DNA from 2 places in the Marinomonas sp. S3726 genome. Region 1 is predicted to be linked to the other one. Evidence: predicted binding sites of a transcription regulator. Region 1 holds the regulator's gene; the other holds the start of a gene.
What was found. Region 1 encodes sigma-54, which starts transcription at its own class of promoters, with help from an activator protein. Its sites were predicted from a motif close to TGGCACNNNNNTTGCTNT; they were not measured.

Region 1 (7,366 bases):
TGGCGCTATAATGCGTCGATAAGGATCAACCCCCATCATTTCAAGGCTAGAAAGCTGCTCTGTCGCTTTCATCAAACCTATCTCTGCAGTAAGCGCAGAACAAGCTCGACCGGCAAATAGCAAAGCAGTAACGACTGGACCGAGCTCACGTAACAATGTCAATGCAAGTAACTGCCCTACTGCCTGCTCAGAGCCAAACTTTGCTAAAATTGTATAACCTTGAAGCCCTAGTACCATTCCGATAAACAGCCCAGACACAACAATAATAACTAGGGACAGCACACCCACTGAATAAATTTGCTTTATCAACAAATTCATCGCCCCAGAAAAGGATTTGGGCTTATGTAACATCACATGGATCAGAAATAACCCGGCTCTACCAAAAGCAGCAATCGAGTTAATCGCAGTCAATCCTGCCGACTGTATTGATTTCATCTAGCATTCCCACCCATTTTCATATCCTCTTGATAATCCATCGCATCAAAATGAAACGGAACAGGACCGTCAGGCAAACCACCTAAGAATTGCTTAACCCTTTCATCTGAAGATGCTCGAATCTCATCAGGCGTACCCTGTGCAACAACAGCACCACCCGAGAGAATATAGGCATAATCAGCAATTGAAAGAGACTCTTCAACATCATGGGAAACTAATACTGAAGTCATTCCCACTGATTGGTTTAATCGTTTTATCAACTCAACAACTACCCCCATTGAGATAGGGTCTTGACCAGCAAAAGGCTCATCAAACATAACCAATTGGGGATCAAGTGCAATTGCACGCGCCAAAGCCGCTCGTCGAGCCATTCCCCCTGAAAGTTCAGCAGGCATTAAGTTCGCTGCCCCGCGTAGGCCAACACTCTGTAATTTCATTAAAACCACATCACGAATAACATCTTCACTGAAGTTCGTATGCTCTCTTAATGGGAAAGCAACATTATCAAAGACACTAATATCAGTAAAAAGTGCGCCACTTTGAAACAACATGCCAATTTTCTTTCTAGCTTCGTATAATTGCTTTCTAGACAAATCTGGTACATTTTGCTGATCTAATAAAACCTTGCCCTCATCAGGCATTAACTGACCACCAATCAAACGTAACAAGGTAGTTTTACCTGTTCCACTCGGACCCATAACCGCGGTAATTTTACCCTTTGGAATTTGTAGCGATATGTCTTTATAAATTGCTCTATCACCACGATAGAAACTCATATTTTGAATATCAACAAAGTTATTGCTCATCAGTTTTCCCTGGTTCTTTATCACCAAACGTGAATATTACACTGGATTTTAATAAATTGAACACTAAAACAAGGAGATTAAGTGGTTTATGGCATTTAAGGTCTTGAATTTATGGAGCAAACTTCATTAAATTAGGCATCATTTTTCACACGAGTTAGTTTTACCTCATGCTGCTATTCTCTGCTGCCCTATTTTTTGGTCTCATTCTCCTAGTTTTTAGTTCCGATAAGTTCATTGAGCACTCTGCATTGGTAGCAGAAAAACTAAATGTAAGCCCAATTGTTATTGGTTTCACCTTAGTTGCCTTAGGCACTTCAGCCCCCGAAATGGTTGTATCAGCGATTGCTGCACTAGATGGTGCACCTGAAATTGCTGTAGGGAACGTCTTGGGGTCTAACATTGCAAATGTAGCGCTTGTATTTGGCGCCACGTTATTAATCAGCGCCATCCCAATAAAAGAAGGTCTTGCTACCAAAGAAGTGCCTATTCTGCTAGGTATCACCATACTTGCTGGCTTACTTATGATGGATAACAGCTTAGAGTTTTTAGATGGCATTATCCTTATTATTGCTTTTTTTGTCGCACTATTCTTACTGTTACGAAACAGCAAAGGTCTAGAAGAGGAGCTTACACAGGAGCTACCAGAAGACGATGGGTCGAGCGTTACTAAATCACTGACAATAGCCGTAATAGGTCTAGCCGTTTTAATTTTGAGTTCAAAAATTCTAGTTTGGGGTGCGACAGGTATAGCGGTTGCTTTTGGTGTCAGTGAGTTACTTATCGGATTAACCATCATAGCAATTGGAACGAGTTTACCAGAGCTTGCAGCGTCAATAACAAGCGCCCTTAAAGGTCACCACGACATTGCCATAGGTAACATTTTAGGCTCAAACCTGTTTAATTTAGCAACTGTACTTCCTTTACCAGCTATTATTGCCCCTGGACTTATAGACCCTAACATCATGGGCAGAGATTATTGGTGGATGTTCTGCACCTCGCTATTTTTAGCACTTTGCATCCTGATTTTCCGTAGAACTAAATCAACCAGCATCCCAAAATGGATCGGTATTATACTGCTTATCAGTTATGCTACTTATTTAATCAGTCTATTTTTACAAGCTAGGTAAAGATTTATCATGAAACAGAAATGGACACTGGTCTCAATTGCTCTAGGTGCAATGCTAGTTTTTAGTTTCACATTTTGGTTTGGCCTTACACCTAAACAAAGTTTGGTACAAAAAAGTGAATTAGAATCTGCACCAGACTTTTTTTTAGAAGGTGTTGAAACAAAAACATTTAATATAGATGGCCAGTTGACAGAAAAGTTGTTAGCGAAAGAAATTAAACACTACCCAATGCAAGGAGAGTCTCATCTTATTGAGCCTATAGTAAGCAAAACTCAAAACGGAAGTATTTGGGTAGCTTCTAGCGAAACAGGCTTAATTAAAGATTCAAGTAACGACATATTGCTAAATGGTTCTGCTAAGATGACAAACCAATCAAATGAATCTGTACCAACTGTCATTACATCCAACAGCATTATTTATACAGATAAAGATCAAAGTATTACTAGCCTTGGCAAAGCCAACATCACATCAGCACAAGGCAATATTAAAGCAGACACTATCACTGCATTTACCAGCACAAATAAAGTAACCATGCAGGGATCTGTACGAGGAAGTTATGAACAAAATCGTTAAATGCTTATTTTTATTAAGCTGCACCATTAGCGCCACTTCTGGGTATGCGTTACCTGAAGATTTTCAAGAAACCATTGAAATCGAAGCAGATTCAGCCTTCATAGATAATGAAAAAGGCAATGCTATCTACATAGGCAATGTAAAAGTTAGCCAAGGCAGCATACTGATTAGTGCCAATAAACTAACCATTACTAGCTCAAAGTCCACTAACAAATACGACAAAATCTTTGCTAAAGGGACAGATGGTCAAGCTGCAAACTTTAGCCAACAAGTAGATATCGCTGGCAATATGGTTATTAGCCGTGGCACCAAAATTTTCTATGATAGCAGCACCTCTATTTTAGAAGTAGAAGGTGAAGGCTTTATTAAGCGAGGTGAAGATGAAATTGCAGCAGGCTTTATCCGCTACGACATGAAAACAGGCACATTCGAAGCAAAGAAAAACAAAGGTGGTCGTGTTTCCATGACATTACAACCCCAATCTAACACACCCCCTAAGGCTAATTAATGGCGATTCTAGAAGCTAAAAATTTGGCTAAGAGCTACAAAAAACGTAAAGTTGTTATTGATGTATCCATAGCTGTAGAGTCCGGCCAAGCGGTTGGCTTATTAGGGCCAAATGGCGCAGGCAAGACCACTTGCTTCTACATGATAGTTGGCATGGTTGCGAATGATGAAGGTGGCATTTTTATTGATGGCGAGCCAGTAACACATTTAGCCATGCATGCAAGAGCACAAAAAGGCATAGGCTACCTTCCTCAAGAAGCGTCCATATTTCGAAAAATGTCTGTTGAAAATAATATTGCCGCCATCTTGGAAACTAGAAAAAGTCTCTCCAAACAAGAAAGAGAGGAGAAGCTTGAAGAGCTTCTTAACGAATTCCACATTACACATATACGAAAGAATTTAGGCATGGCACTTTCTGGTGGTGAAAGGCGTCGTGTTGAAATAGCAAGAGCACTAGCTATGAACCCAAAATTTGTCTTGCTAGATGAACCTTTTGCTGGCGTTGACCCTATCTCTGTTGGGGATATCAAACAAATCATCAAACACCTTCAACAAAGCGGTATTGGCGTCTTAATTACTGACCATAATGTTAGAGAAACATTGGATATTTGCGACAAAGCTTACATAGTGGGCAATGGACACATTATCGCCTCAGGCAATGCGGAAGAAGTCATTTCGAATGAACAGGTAAAAAAAGTTTACCTAGGCGACAACTTCCGACTCTAGATCTTTCTCTTTTACTGAAAAAGGGAGTAATATGCATAACTCGTTCCAAATCATTCTTACAGAAAGTGTTTCACTATGAAGCAATCTTTACAGTTAAAAATTGGTCAACAACTGACCATGACACCTCAATTGCAGCAAGCCATACGTTTACTGCAATTATCTACATTGGACCTGCAACAAGAAATCCATGAATTTTTAGAATCTAATCCCCTTTTAGAAATGGATGATGATGACTTTAATGATACTAGTGTAGAAGAAAATACCGACAAAAAAGATAATGAAGCTAATTCAAATAGCCAAAATAATGATGAAGCAAGAGTAGAGTCTGAGTGGACAGAAAGCATCCCAGAAGAACTATCCATCGACAGCTCTTGGGATGATACTTATCAAAACTCCGCAGCAGCATCAGAAAGCCAAAGCTACGACAATGACTTTGATTTTGAGAGCAGAAATGCACCTTCAGAAAGCATCCAAGACCACCTGATCTGGCAACTTAATTTAACGCCTTTTTCTGAACGTGATATTGAAATTGCCTACTCTATTATTGAGTGCGTCCAACCTGATGGCTACCTAAGCATTTCTATCAATGAGATCTGGCAAGGCTTAATGCCACAACTTGAAGAATTAGAAGAGGACGAGGTATTAGCTGTACAACATAGGCTACAATGCTTTGACCCTGTAGGCGTTTGTTCAGCTGATTTAAGAGAATGCTTGCTAGTTCAATTACAAGCTTACAAAGAACACCCTCTTTACAAGAGCACTCACAACCTAATAAATCAGCACCTCGCTCTATTAGGAAGCAGAGACTTCACCCAGCTATCTCGCAAAACAAAACTAAAAGAAGAAGCCCTAAAGGAAGTTATTGCTCTAATACAGCAACTTAACCCAAGACCTGGTTCTCTTATCGATCAAGATGATACTGATTACGTTATTCCAGATGTTAATGTCAGAAAACGTAATGATATCTGGCAAGTTGAGCTTAACAACGATGCCCTTCCTCCCGTTAGAATCAACAAAACCTATTCATCACTTGCTAATAGCTCTAAAAAAACAGAGGAAGTGAACTACATTAAAAACTCTTTGCAAGAAGCCAAATGGTTTTTAAAAAGCATCCAAAGTCGGAATGAAACCCTACTCAAAGTAGCTAGCTGTATTGTTGAAAAACAAATAGATTTTTTTGAGCTAGGTGAAGAAGCTATGAAACCTATGGTGCTGCATGATGTTGCAGAAGAAGTTGGTATGCATGAATCCACGATCTCTCGTGTTACCACTCAAAAGTATATGCACACACCTAGAGGCATCTTTGAATTGAAATACTTCTTCTCCAGTCACGTAAGTACTGACTCTGGTGGAGAGTGCTCATCAACAGCAATACGAGCCATGATCAAAAAACTCATTACCGATGAACCCGCCAAAAAGCCTTTAAGCGACAACAAGCTTGCAACGGCATTGGCAGATCAAGGCATACAAGTGGCAAGGAGAACCGTTGCTAAATACCGTGAAGCAATGAACATCCCCCCTTCAAATGAACGAAAAAGACTAATATAAAGCGGAATAGAAAGTGTCATTAACTAACATTTTAAAACCAGAACTAGTAATCGCGAATCTTGCTACGACCAGCAAAAAAAGAACACTTGAAAGCATTGCTAATTTGGTAGGAGATAGACTTCATTGCGACAAAGAAGCCGTTTTTGATGCTTTACTGGCTCGCGAAAAACTTGGAAGTACTGGCGTAGGCCAAGGTATTGCTGTACCTCATTGCCGCTTGGAAGAAGCAAACCATACAGCAATGGTTGTTATCTCTTTAGAAAAGGCAATTGACTTTGACGCGATAGACCGCAAAAAAGTCGATCTAATATTTGCTTTAATTGTGCCGCCACAAGAATGTGATCACCACCTAAAAACACTAGGTCAGATTGCAGAATTTGCTCAGTCTCCAGAAAAGTTAGAGTCCTTAAGACAAGCAAATTCAAACCAGGCACTTTACGACACATTTAAATCATTGTTATAGGGACCAACATGTTAGAGCAAGAGATCACTATTATTAACAAACTAGGTTTACATGCCAGAGCAGCTGGTAAACTAGTCGAAACGACATCACGATTTTCATGTGATATTACAATAGATAAAGAAGGTCGCAATGTGGACGGTAAAAGCATCATGGCAATGATGATGCTAGCTGCCTCAAAAGGCACCAATATTACAATCAAAACCAATGGTGAAGATGAAGCTGCAGCACTTGAAGCCATAACAGCACTTATCAATAATCGCTTTGACGAAGAAGAATAATACCTAAACCAAATGGTTGAACAGGATACGCAACAACATCTGCAAACTGTCACAGACTCTCTTGAGTCCGGTGGCACTATGCAAATTAAATACTTACTTAATGGCGCCTTACCTGCGCAAGATGTCGCTCGCCTTCTAGAATCCTCACCGCCAAAAGAAAGACGCCTTCTTTGGGACCTCATAGAACAAAAGAATGAAGGTGAGATACTTCAATACTTAAGTGAAGACATTAGTGTTCAGTTCCTTAAGGAAATGGATACAGAGCAACTTGTTGCCGTAACAGAGCAACTTGAAAGTGATGACCTAGCAGACATACTACAAAACCTGCCTGAGACAGTCGTAGCTGAAGTACTCGCGTCAATGACGGCTCAAGACAGATCTAGAGTCGAATCACTCCTAAGCTACCCAGAAGACTCTGCTGGCGGCTTAATGAATACAGACACCATCACAGTTCGACCCAATATCACTATCGATATTGCATTTCGCTTCTTAAGGCGCCATGCAAGTCTACCTGACATGACAGACAGTTTATTAGTTGTCAGCCGCTCTGATAGATTTTTAGGCACTCTCCCTCTAACCAAACTTCTCGTTGCTGACCCCGAAGCTAGCGTACGAGATATAATGGAAACAGAGACAACGGTAATTGAAGCTAACGCTCCTGCTAGTGAAGTAGCCCAATTATTTGAAAAAATGGACTTAGTATCTGCCCCAGTAATTGACGAAGCTTCCGGCAAACTTTTAGGGCGTATTACCATTGATGATGTCGTCGATGTAATTCGAGATGAAGCAGAACACTCAATGCTCAGTATGGCCGGCCTTGATGATGACGAAGACACTTTTGCCCCCATCATGCAAACCTCTAAGCGTCGCGCAGTTTGGTTAGGCATTAACCTGATTACAGCT
Region 2 (7,366 bases), on a different contig from region 1:
TTAATCTCTTCACTGATTTCCTAATAGTTTACTCGAATCTCGGCTTCAGAAACAACTTTACCGTACACAAAACGACCAGAACTTACATTTTTAACTTTAATTTGTTGTCCGAGTGTACCGTCTTCGGCCGCAACCCCATTCATTTTGACGTTAATTAAGCCGCTTTGAGCTGAAATGAGTACGTTTTGACCTCGTTTAACAATAATTGGAAGTTCAGTTAATTCTTTGGTTATAAAGGTATTTATATTTATGTTACGTTTTGCAATGAGGCCGTAAGGCGGTGAAGAGGGCGAGTAAACTTGCCCTCTAACTTGCGTTAAATCAACCTTATCTAACACAGTATTGCTTGCGTCAATTGTTTGTTTTCTTCTGATTGGAGCGATTGCTTTTATTGCTTCAACAAGAATTTTTTGGGATACGGGAATAAAAGATTTCCACTCAGGTTGTTGGCAAGATATTGCGTAAGTTGTTCTTTTCTTTGAGTTTACTCTTTGGTTTTCGACTGATATCGCCTGATCACATGCCGGAAGGTAATTTAACCCACCTCTATTTTCTAAGCTGATAATAATTTCTGCATTGGGGTAACTAGAAGCGAGTCTAGGTAGTTCAATGTTTTTAATAAAATAGTTAATTTGTTCTTCTGTTGTTGCTGCAAAAACATTGTTGCACAACAACGCAAATATGATTGAAATTAACTTGTATTGCTTCATAGAGCAGTTATTTCCATAAAAAATTAAAAGTGGGCGTTAAAGGGATTAGTAAAATAACAGAATTCACTCTATCATTGGACGATATATTCTATTTAAGAGTTTAATCTCAAATCGTGTCATCACAAGTAGGAGGCATTTATGGCCGGAGTTCTCGAAAGCGTTAATCAGCGTACCCAATTAGTTGGGGAGAACCGCCTTGAGTTATTGCTATTTCGCTTGAATGGAAAGCAAGTGTATGGAATCAATGTTTTTAAAGTTAAGGAAGTTTTACAGTGCCCTAAGTTAACAAGCATGCCTCACAGTAGCCCTGTTGTTCGTGGTGTAGCGCATATTCGAGGTGGAACTATTCCCATTCTTGATCTCGGCTTGGCGACTGGAGACAGTCCAATTGAAAATATTGATCAATGCTTTGTCATTATTACTGAATATAATCGCAGAATTCAGGGCTTTTTGGTTAAAGGTGTTGAGCGTATTGTTAATATGAACTGGAGCGATATTCAGCCACCACCAAAAGGACTTTCAAACGATAACTACCTAACAGCCGTGTGTCAGGTAGAAAAAGAAATGGTCGAAATTATTGATGTTGAACAAATTCTTTCTGAAGTTGCTCCAACTAAACAAAATATTTCGACTGGTATTGTCAGTGAAGAGTTCCAAACAGAAGCGGTTAAACACCACATCTTAATTGTTGACGATTCCAGCGTGGCCCGTAAACAGATTAAGCGTTGTATGGAAGATGTTGGTTTTGCCACAACCGTTTTATGTGACGGTCGTGAGGCAATCGACTTCTTGAGAAATATGGCGGATGACGGTGGTGATGTTACTAAAGAATTCTCCATGATTATTTCTGATATTGAGATGCCTGAAATGGATGGCTATACCCTCACAACTGAAATCAGGAACGATAGTCGACTACAAGAACTTTTCATCCTATTACATACTTCATTAAGTGGTGTATTTAATGAGGCCATGGTTAAGAAAGTAGGCGCAGATGGATTCTTGGCAAAATTCCAACCGGATGAATTAGCTAAAATTGCGATCGAGGCAATTGAAAAGCAAGTTGAAGCAAGTTAATGCTCAAAGAGTTAATCTTTGGTGCTATTAACTGCATTGGAAAGACATGGTGTCGGGGGCTAGATGCTGAGTAGTACAAATGCCATAACTCCTCAGGGGTATGAACATTTTCGCAATTACCTAGAACAAGCCTGTGGCATTTTGCTTAGTGATAATAAGCAATATCTTGTTGCGAGCCGTTTGGGGAAATTGTTGGAGCGAGAGGGCTTTACTAAGCTCGAACAATTGGTTGAGGCATTAAAGAAGTTCGGAAGTGCTAAATTAAAAGAAGAAGTAATAAATGCGATGACAACAAATGAAACCTTATGGTTTCGTGATGCTCATCCATTTAATATTTTGAAAGATAGAATACTTCCTGAAAAGGGCAAGTCTGCCTTGAGGATTTGGTCAGCAGCAGCATCAACAGGGCAAGAAGCATACTCTATTAGTATGGTTATTGATGAGTTTAAAGCCTCAAACCCTGGTGTTTTAAGAGCTGGCGAGAAAATTATAGCGACAGATATTTGTACTAATATATTAGCTCACGCAAAGCAGGCTGAATATGACCATCTTGCTATTGCTCGTGGACTCGCTGTAGATAGGCAAAAAAAGTATTTTGATAAACAAGAGAATGGATCTTGGAAAATCAAATCAGCAATAAGTAGTCGAGTTGACTTTAGATACTTAAATTTAATCGAAAGCTATACAGCGTTAGGTAAGTTTGATGTGATCTTTTGTCGAAATGTATTGATCTATTTTTCTGCGGATTTGAAGTTGGATATCTTAACGAGAATGCATAAGGCGCTTAACCCTGGAGGTTATTTATTTTTAGGGGGCTCTGAAGCGTTAAGTGGTTTGTCGGATATGTTTGAAATAGTCCAATGTCACCCGGGTATTGTTTATCGTGCTAAATAGTTTCACCTGAATTAGGTGACGCTAAAAAATTTAAAAAGTCAGCTATCTAGGTAGCTGGCTTTTTTATTGCCTGTTTTTTGCCAATGGCAGCAGGCTTGTCTCCTATTTTTGTTTGCCGCATGCCTTCCTTCACTTTGTTGCCGCTTTTTGCCGTTCAAGCTCAAAACTAATTTGAGTTAATGCGTTTCTATTAGCTTTGCGGGCTTATTTAAATTGGCATCATAATTGCTTTATCAAGAGACCCAATGAATTGAATGAAGAAAAGAGGCTTAATAAATGGCAATTTCGTTTGATAGTGCTTTTGCAGGTCATGATAAGTTTTTAAAATTTCGAAGTGATCGTGCGGCTGTTCTTGCGAATAATATTGCTAATGCAGACACCCCAAACTTTAAAGCGCGTGATATTAGCTTTTCATCTGCTATGTCTAGGGCTCAGGGTGATGCTTTAAAAATGCGTTCAACCAATTCTAAGCATTTTGATTTAGCTTCTAGTTCAATTCGTGAAGATGAAGATTTATCGTACCGTGTGGCCTCCCAGCCTTCTTTGGATGGGAATACCGTAGATTTGCAAAGAGAGCAAGCTGAATTTGCTCAGAACTCTTTGCAGTTTGATACCAGCTTTATGTTTCTTGATCGAAAAATCAGTTCGATGAAGAAAGCTCTTAATGGAGGCTCATAAGAATGTCGCTTAATAATATCTTTGCTATTTCCGGTTCAGCGATGAGTGCTCAAACAGTACGTTTGAATACGGTTGCAAGTAACATTGCTAATGCTGAAACGGTTGCAAGTTCTGAAGATCAAACCTACCGAGCTCGTAAGCCTGTCTTTTCGACCATGATGCAAGAGTCTATGCGTGGTTATGGGTGGAATGAGGTTTCAAATGATGAGTTTGGAGCAGGTGTTGGTGTTGAGGTAAAAGGTATTGTTGAATCTGATGCACCTTTGCAGCCAAGGTATGAACCTGATCATCCAATGGCAAATGAGACTGGCTATGTCTACTATTCTAATGTGAACCCAGTAGAAGAAATGGCCGATATGATGTCCGCGTCAAGGTCATTTCAAACCAACGTTGAAGTGATGAATTCTGCTAAGAGTATGATGCAGAAAATGCTAACTCTTGGGCAAGCGTAGAGGTAGTTTATGGCAGATTTTGATGCTAGCTTAAGTGGGCTAATTTCTCAGTATGGTACGGATAATGCCAAGGTTAAGGCTGGAGTTGATGTTGAAGCAACTGAAGACTCCAAAGCGTTAACGGATACTGATGTTTTTATGACGCTTTATATTGAGCAACTAAAAGCGCAAGACCCCACAGCGCCCCAAGATACTAATAAGATGGTTTCTCAAATTGCTGAGATGAGTTCTCTTGAAGAGCTGTCAACTATTTCGACTCAACTGGAGTCTATGACGAGTGCATTAACCTCTAGTCAGGCTATTTCTGCATCGACACTCGTTGGTCAAAAAATCATGGCGAATACCAATGTTGCTACCTTAGATGAGGGTGGTGATGTGCCGGTTAAAATGAATATTCCTGAAGTGTCTTTGTCGACAACATTAGAAATACGTAATGCAGATGGGCAGCTTGTGCGTGATATGAATGTGCATGAAGAGTCATTTGTATGGGATGGCAAAGATAATGAAGGTAATGCATTAGCAGCCGGAGAATATAATTTTAAGGCTCTTTCTATTGATGGAGAGGGTGTAAAGACATCTTTAATGACTCGGCTTCCTGCCAAGATTGAAGGTGTAACGATTAGTGGCCCGAATGGTACAGAGTTGAATGTATCAGGGGTGGGCAAAATTGGATTAACTGAAGAGCTTGATATAGTTGGCTAAGTGAGAGGGTTATGGGTTTCAATACAGCATTATCTGGTATTAAAGCGTCTGCCGATGCATTAAGTGTAACGGGTGACAATATTGCCAACTCGGATACAACGGGTTTTAAGCAGTCTAGAATAGAGTTTGGTGATTTATATAATACCAGTGTTGTTGGTGCTGGTAGTAATAATACTATTGGTTCGGGTGTGAGTGTAAATAACATCGCGCAGGCTTTCTCTGCGGGTAATATTGCTTACACAGATAACAACCTTGATTTGGCTGTTGATGGCACAGGTTTCTTTGTTTTAAATCTAGGTGGAACACAAGCCTATACTCGTGCTGGTGATTTCAAATTAGATGCTGAGGGTTATCTTGTAACCAATGATGGTGCTAACGTAGAAGGTTATAATGCAGTTGATGGTATAGTGGGTGGTAACTTGGAAAACCTTCAAGTACCTACCGATAGAATTTCGCCACAAGCAACTGCAAATATCGAAATTCAGGTTAACCTTGATTCTGAGTCGAAGGATGTTCCGCCTTATATTGAGGCTGATTTTGATCCTAATGATCCTGAGACTTATGACTTTACCCAAACTCAGACGATAACTGATGCTGCTGGTGCTAATCATATTATTACTTATTATTATGCTAAGTCTGAGTTGCCAAATACTTATCAGGTGCATGCCAGTGTTGATGGTGCTGCGACAGATGATACAGGTGCTGCTTGGATGGTTGATCAATATGCCACCTTTAATGGTCCAGAAGAAGGTAAAGATCTTAATGGTGATGGTGTTAATGAAGAGCCGTTCCAGCTTCTATATATGGGAGCGGGTCAGCCAGATACGGCCAGTGTAACTAGCTTGGCGCAAACGCCTTTTGCTATTACGGGTACGTTAAATGGTGTGGCTATTGCTGATACCATGCTGGCAGCTAATGTTGTTCCGCCAATTAGTGTTGCGCGAGAAGCCTTTGATCCATCTGATCCAACCACATATACCTATGGTAATACTAAGACACTGTATGATGGTCTAGGTGAAGAGCATACCCTTGGTTATTACTTTATTAAGCAGGGTGAAAATAACACCTATGAAATGGTGGTAACGGTTGATGGTAAAACCCAATATGAAGACCCAGTAACAGGAGAGCCGACCTCTTATATTCCTGAAGATGTGGTTGTGACCTTTGATACGGCAGGTAATATCTCTGGTGTGGCACAAGGTTTTCCGCCTTTTGCCGTGACCCAGCCTATTACGCTGGAAATTTCTGGTTTTGATCCAACCAATAGATCGGCGAAAATTCCTTTAGATTTGAATGGCTCGACTCAATTTGCCTTAAATAGTAGTGATGTTTTCGTGCAAGATGGTTTCACCGCGGGTGAACTGCAAGGTGTTTCGTTTGATGAAGAAGGCTACTTGATTGCAACTTATACTAACCAGCAAACGTCTGTGTTAGGTCAAATTGCCTTGGCTACTTTTGATAATACAGATGGTTTAACGCCTTCTGGTGATACCTCTTGGGTGGCTAGCTCTGACTCAGGTCAAGCGAACGTAGGTAAGCCAAATACGGGGACTTTAGGTAGTATTCAAGGTGGAGCGTTAGAGGAATCAAACGTGGATTTGACCTCTGAATTGGTTGCTTTAATTGAGGCGCAGCGAAACTATCAGGCGAACTCGAAAACCTTAGAAACAGAAAATACGGTGACTCAGACAATTATTAACCTGAGATAATTACCTGATTAAAATTATCTGACACCCTCTGTCAGATAATCTCCAAATAAAGGGGCTGACTATACTTGGCATGATGTTTGAATGCTAAGTGTAGTCTTTTTATTTGGAGTGCATAGAATGGATAGAGCCCTGTATCTAGCAATGAGTGGTGGTAAGCAAATCATGCAAGCCCAAACCATTCGCGCCAACAACCTTGCAAACGTTAATACAACAGGTTTTAGAGCTGATTTCGAGCAAGCTCGTGCTATGCCTGTGTATGGTGATCACTATGCAAGCCGTGTTTATTCTATGACAGAAAACCCAGCTACTCGTTATGAGTCTGGTGCCTTAATTCAAACAGACAGATCTCTTGATATTGCTATGAAAGATAGCGGCTTTATTGCTGTGCTTGATGCGCAGGGAAGCGAAGCTTATACACGTTCTGGTGATTTGCAGATTACTGCTAATGGGCAGTTAGTGAATGGCAGTGGTTTGCCTATTATGGGAGCGAGAGGGCCAATCTTTTTGCCGCCTATTGATAAAATATCCATTGGTGAAGACGGTACTATATCAATTATCCCAGAAGGTGGAACTGCCTCAGAAGTGGCGACTATTGGCCAGATCAAATTAGTTAACCCAGACACTCAATTAATTGAAAAAGGGCCTGATGGCTTGTTAAGAGCGAGAAGCGGTGCGCTGTTGGAGCAAGACTTTAATACAGAGCTTAAGTCTGGTTTTCTTGAAAGTAGTAATGTTAGTGCGGTGGAAGAGTTGACCAAGATTATGGGGCTTTCTCGCCAATTTGAAATGAATATTAAAGTAATGGATACGGTGCGAAACAATGGTAATGCATCGGCGCGTATTTTGCAGAGAAACGCATAATAGTATTTTTATAATAAGTATCGAATTTTTTAAGAGAGTTTAATATGCATCCAGCATTATGGGTAAGTAAGACAGGTCTTTCTGCAATGGATAAGCAGTTGTCTGTTATTTCAAACAACTTAGCAAACGTCTCTACTACAGGTTTTAAGAAAGATAGAGCAGTATTTGAAGATTTGCTTTATCACACAGTGCAGCAGCCAGGTGGTTTGCAATCTCAAAATACCCAGCTGCCTTCGGGTCTTCAAATGGGGGCTGGTGTAAGGGTGTCAGCAACGCAAAAGAACTT

Region 2: flgB (flagellar basal body rod protein FlgB) is a predicted target of sigma-54. The motif match lies at 2,893-2,910, and genes of this name have one in related genera.

The regions. Positions count from the first base shown of each region.
Region 1 is NZ_JXYC01000010.1:83,920-91,285, reverse strand. It holds gene mlaE (lipid asymmetry maintenance ABC transporter permease subunit MlaE) at 1-435, opposite strand, end outside; gene TW85_RS09215 (ATP-binding cassette domain-containing protein) at 432-1,241, opposite strand; gene TW85_RS09210 (calcium/sodium antiporter) at 1,409-2,368, shown strand; gene lptC (LPS export ABC transporter periplasmic protein LptC) at 2,378-2,941, shown strand; gene lptA (lipopolysaccharide transport periplasmic protein LptA) at 2,925-3,449, shown strand; gene lptB (LPS export ABC transporter ATP-binding protein) at 3,449-4,174, shown strand; gene TW85_RS09190 (RNA polymerase factor sigma-54) at 4,250-5,722, shown strand; gene ptsN (PTS IIA-like nitrogen regulatory protein PtsN) at 5,736-6,185, shown strand; gene TW85_RS09180 (HPr family phosphocarrier protein) at 6,194-6,463, shown strand; gene mgtE (magnesium transporter) at 6,476-7,366, shown strand, end outside.
Region 2 is NZ_JXYC01000009.1:99,865-107,230, reverse strand. It holds gene flgA (flagellar basal body P-ring formation chaperone FlgA) at 21-710, opposite strand; gene TW85_RS08000 (chemotaxis protein CheV) at 849-1,784, shown strand; gene TW85_RS07995 (protein-glutamate O-methyltransferase CheR) at 1,848-2,678, shown strand; gene flgB (flagellar basal body rod protein FlgB) at 2,955-3,356, shown strand; gene flgC (flagellar basal body rod protein FlgC) at 3,359-3,808, shown strand; gene TW85_RS07980 (flagellar hook capping FlgD N-terminal domain-containing protein) at 3,818-4,510, shown strand; gene TW85_RS07975 (flagellar hook-basal body complex protein) at 4,522-6,219, shown strand; gene TW85_RS07970 (flagellar basal body rod protein FlgF) at 6,337-7,080, shown strand; gene flgG (flagellar basal-body rod protein FlgG) at 7,125-7,366, shown strand, end outside.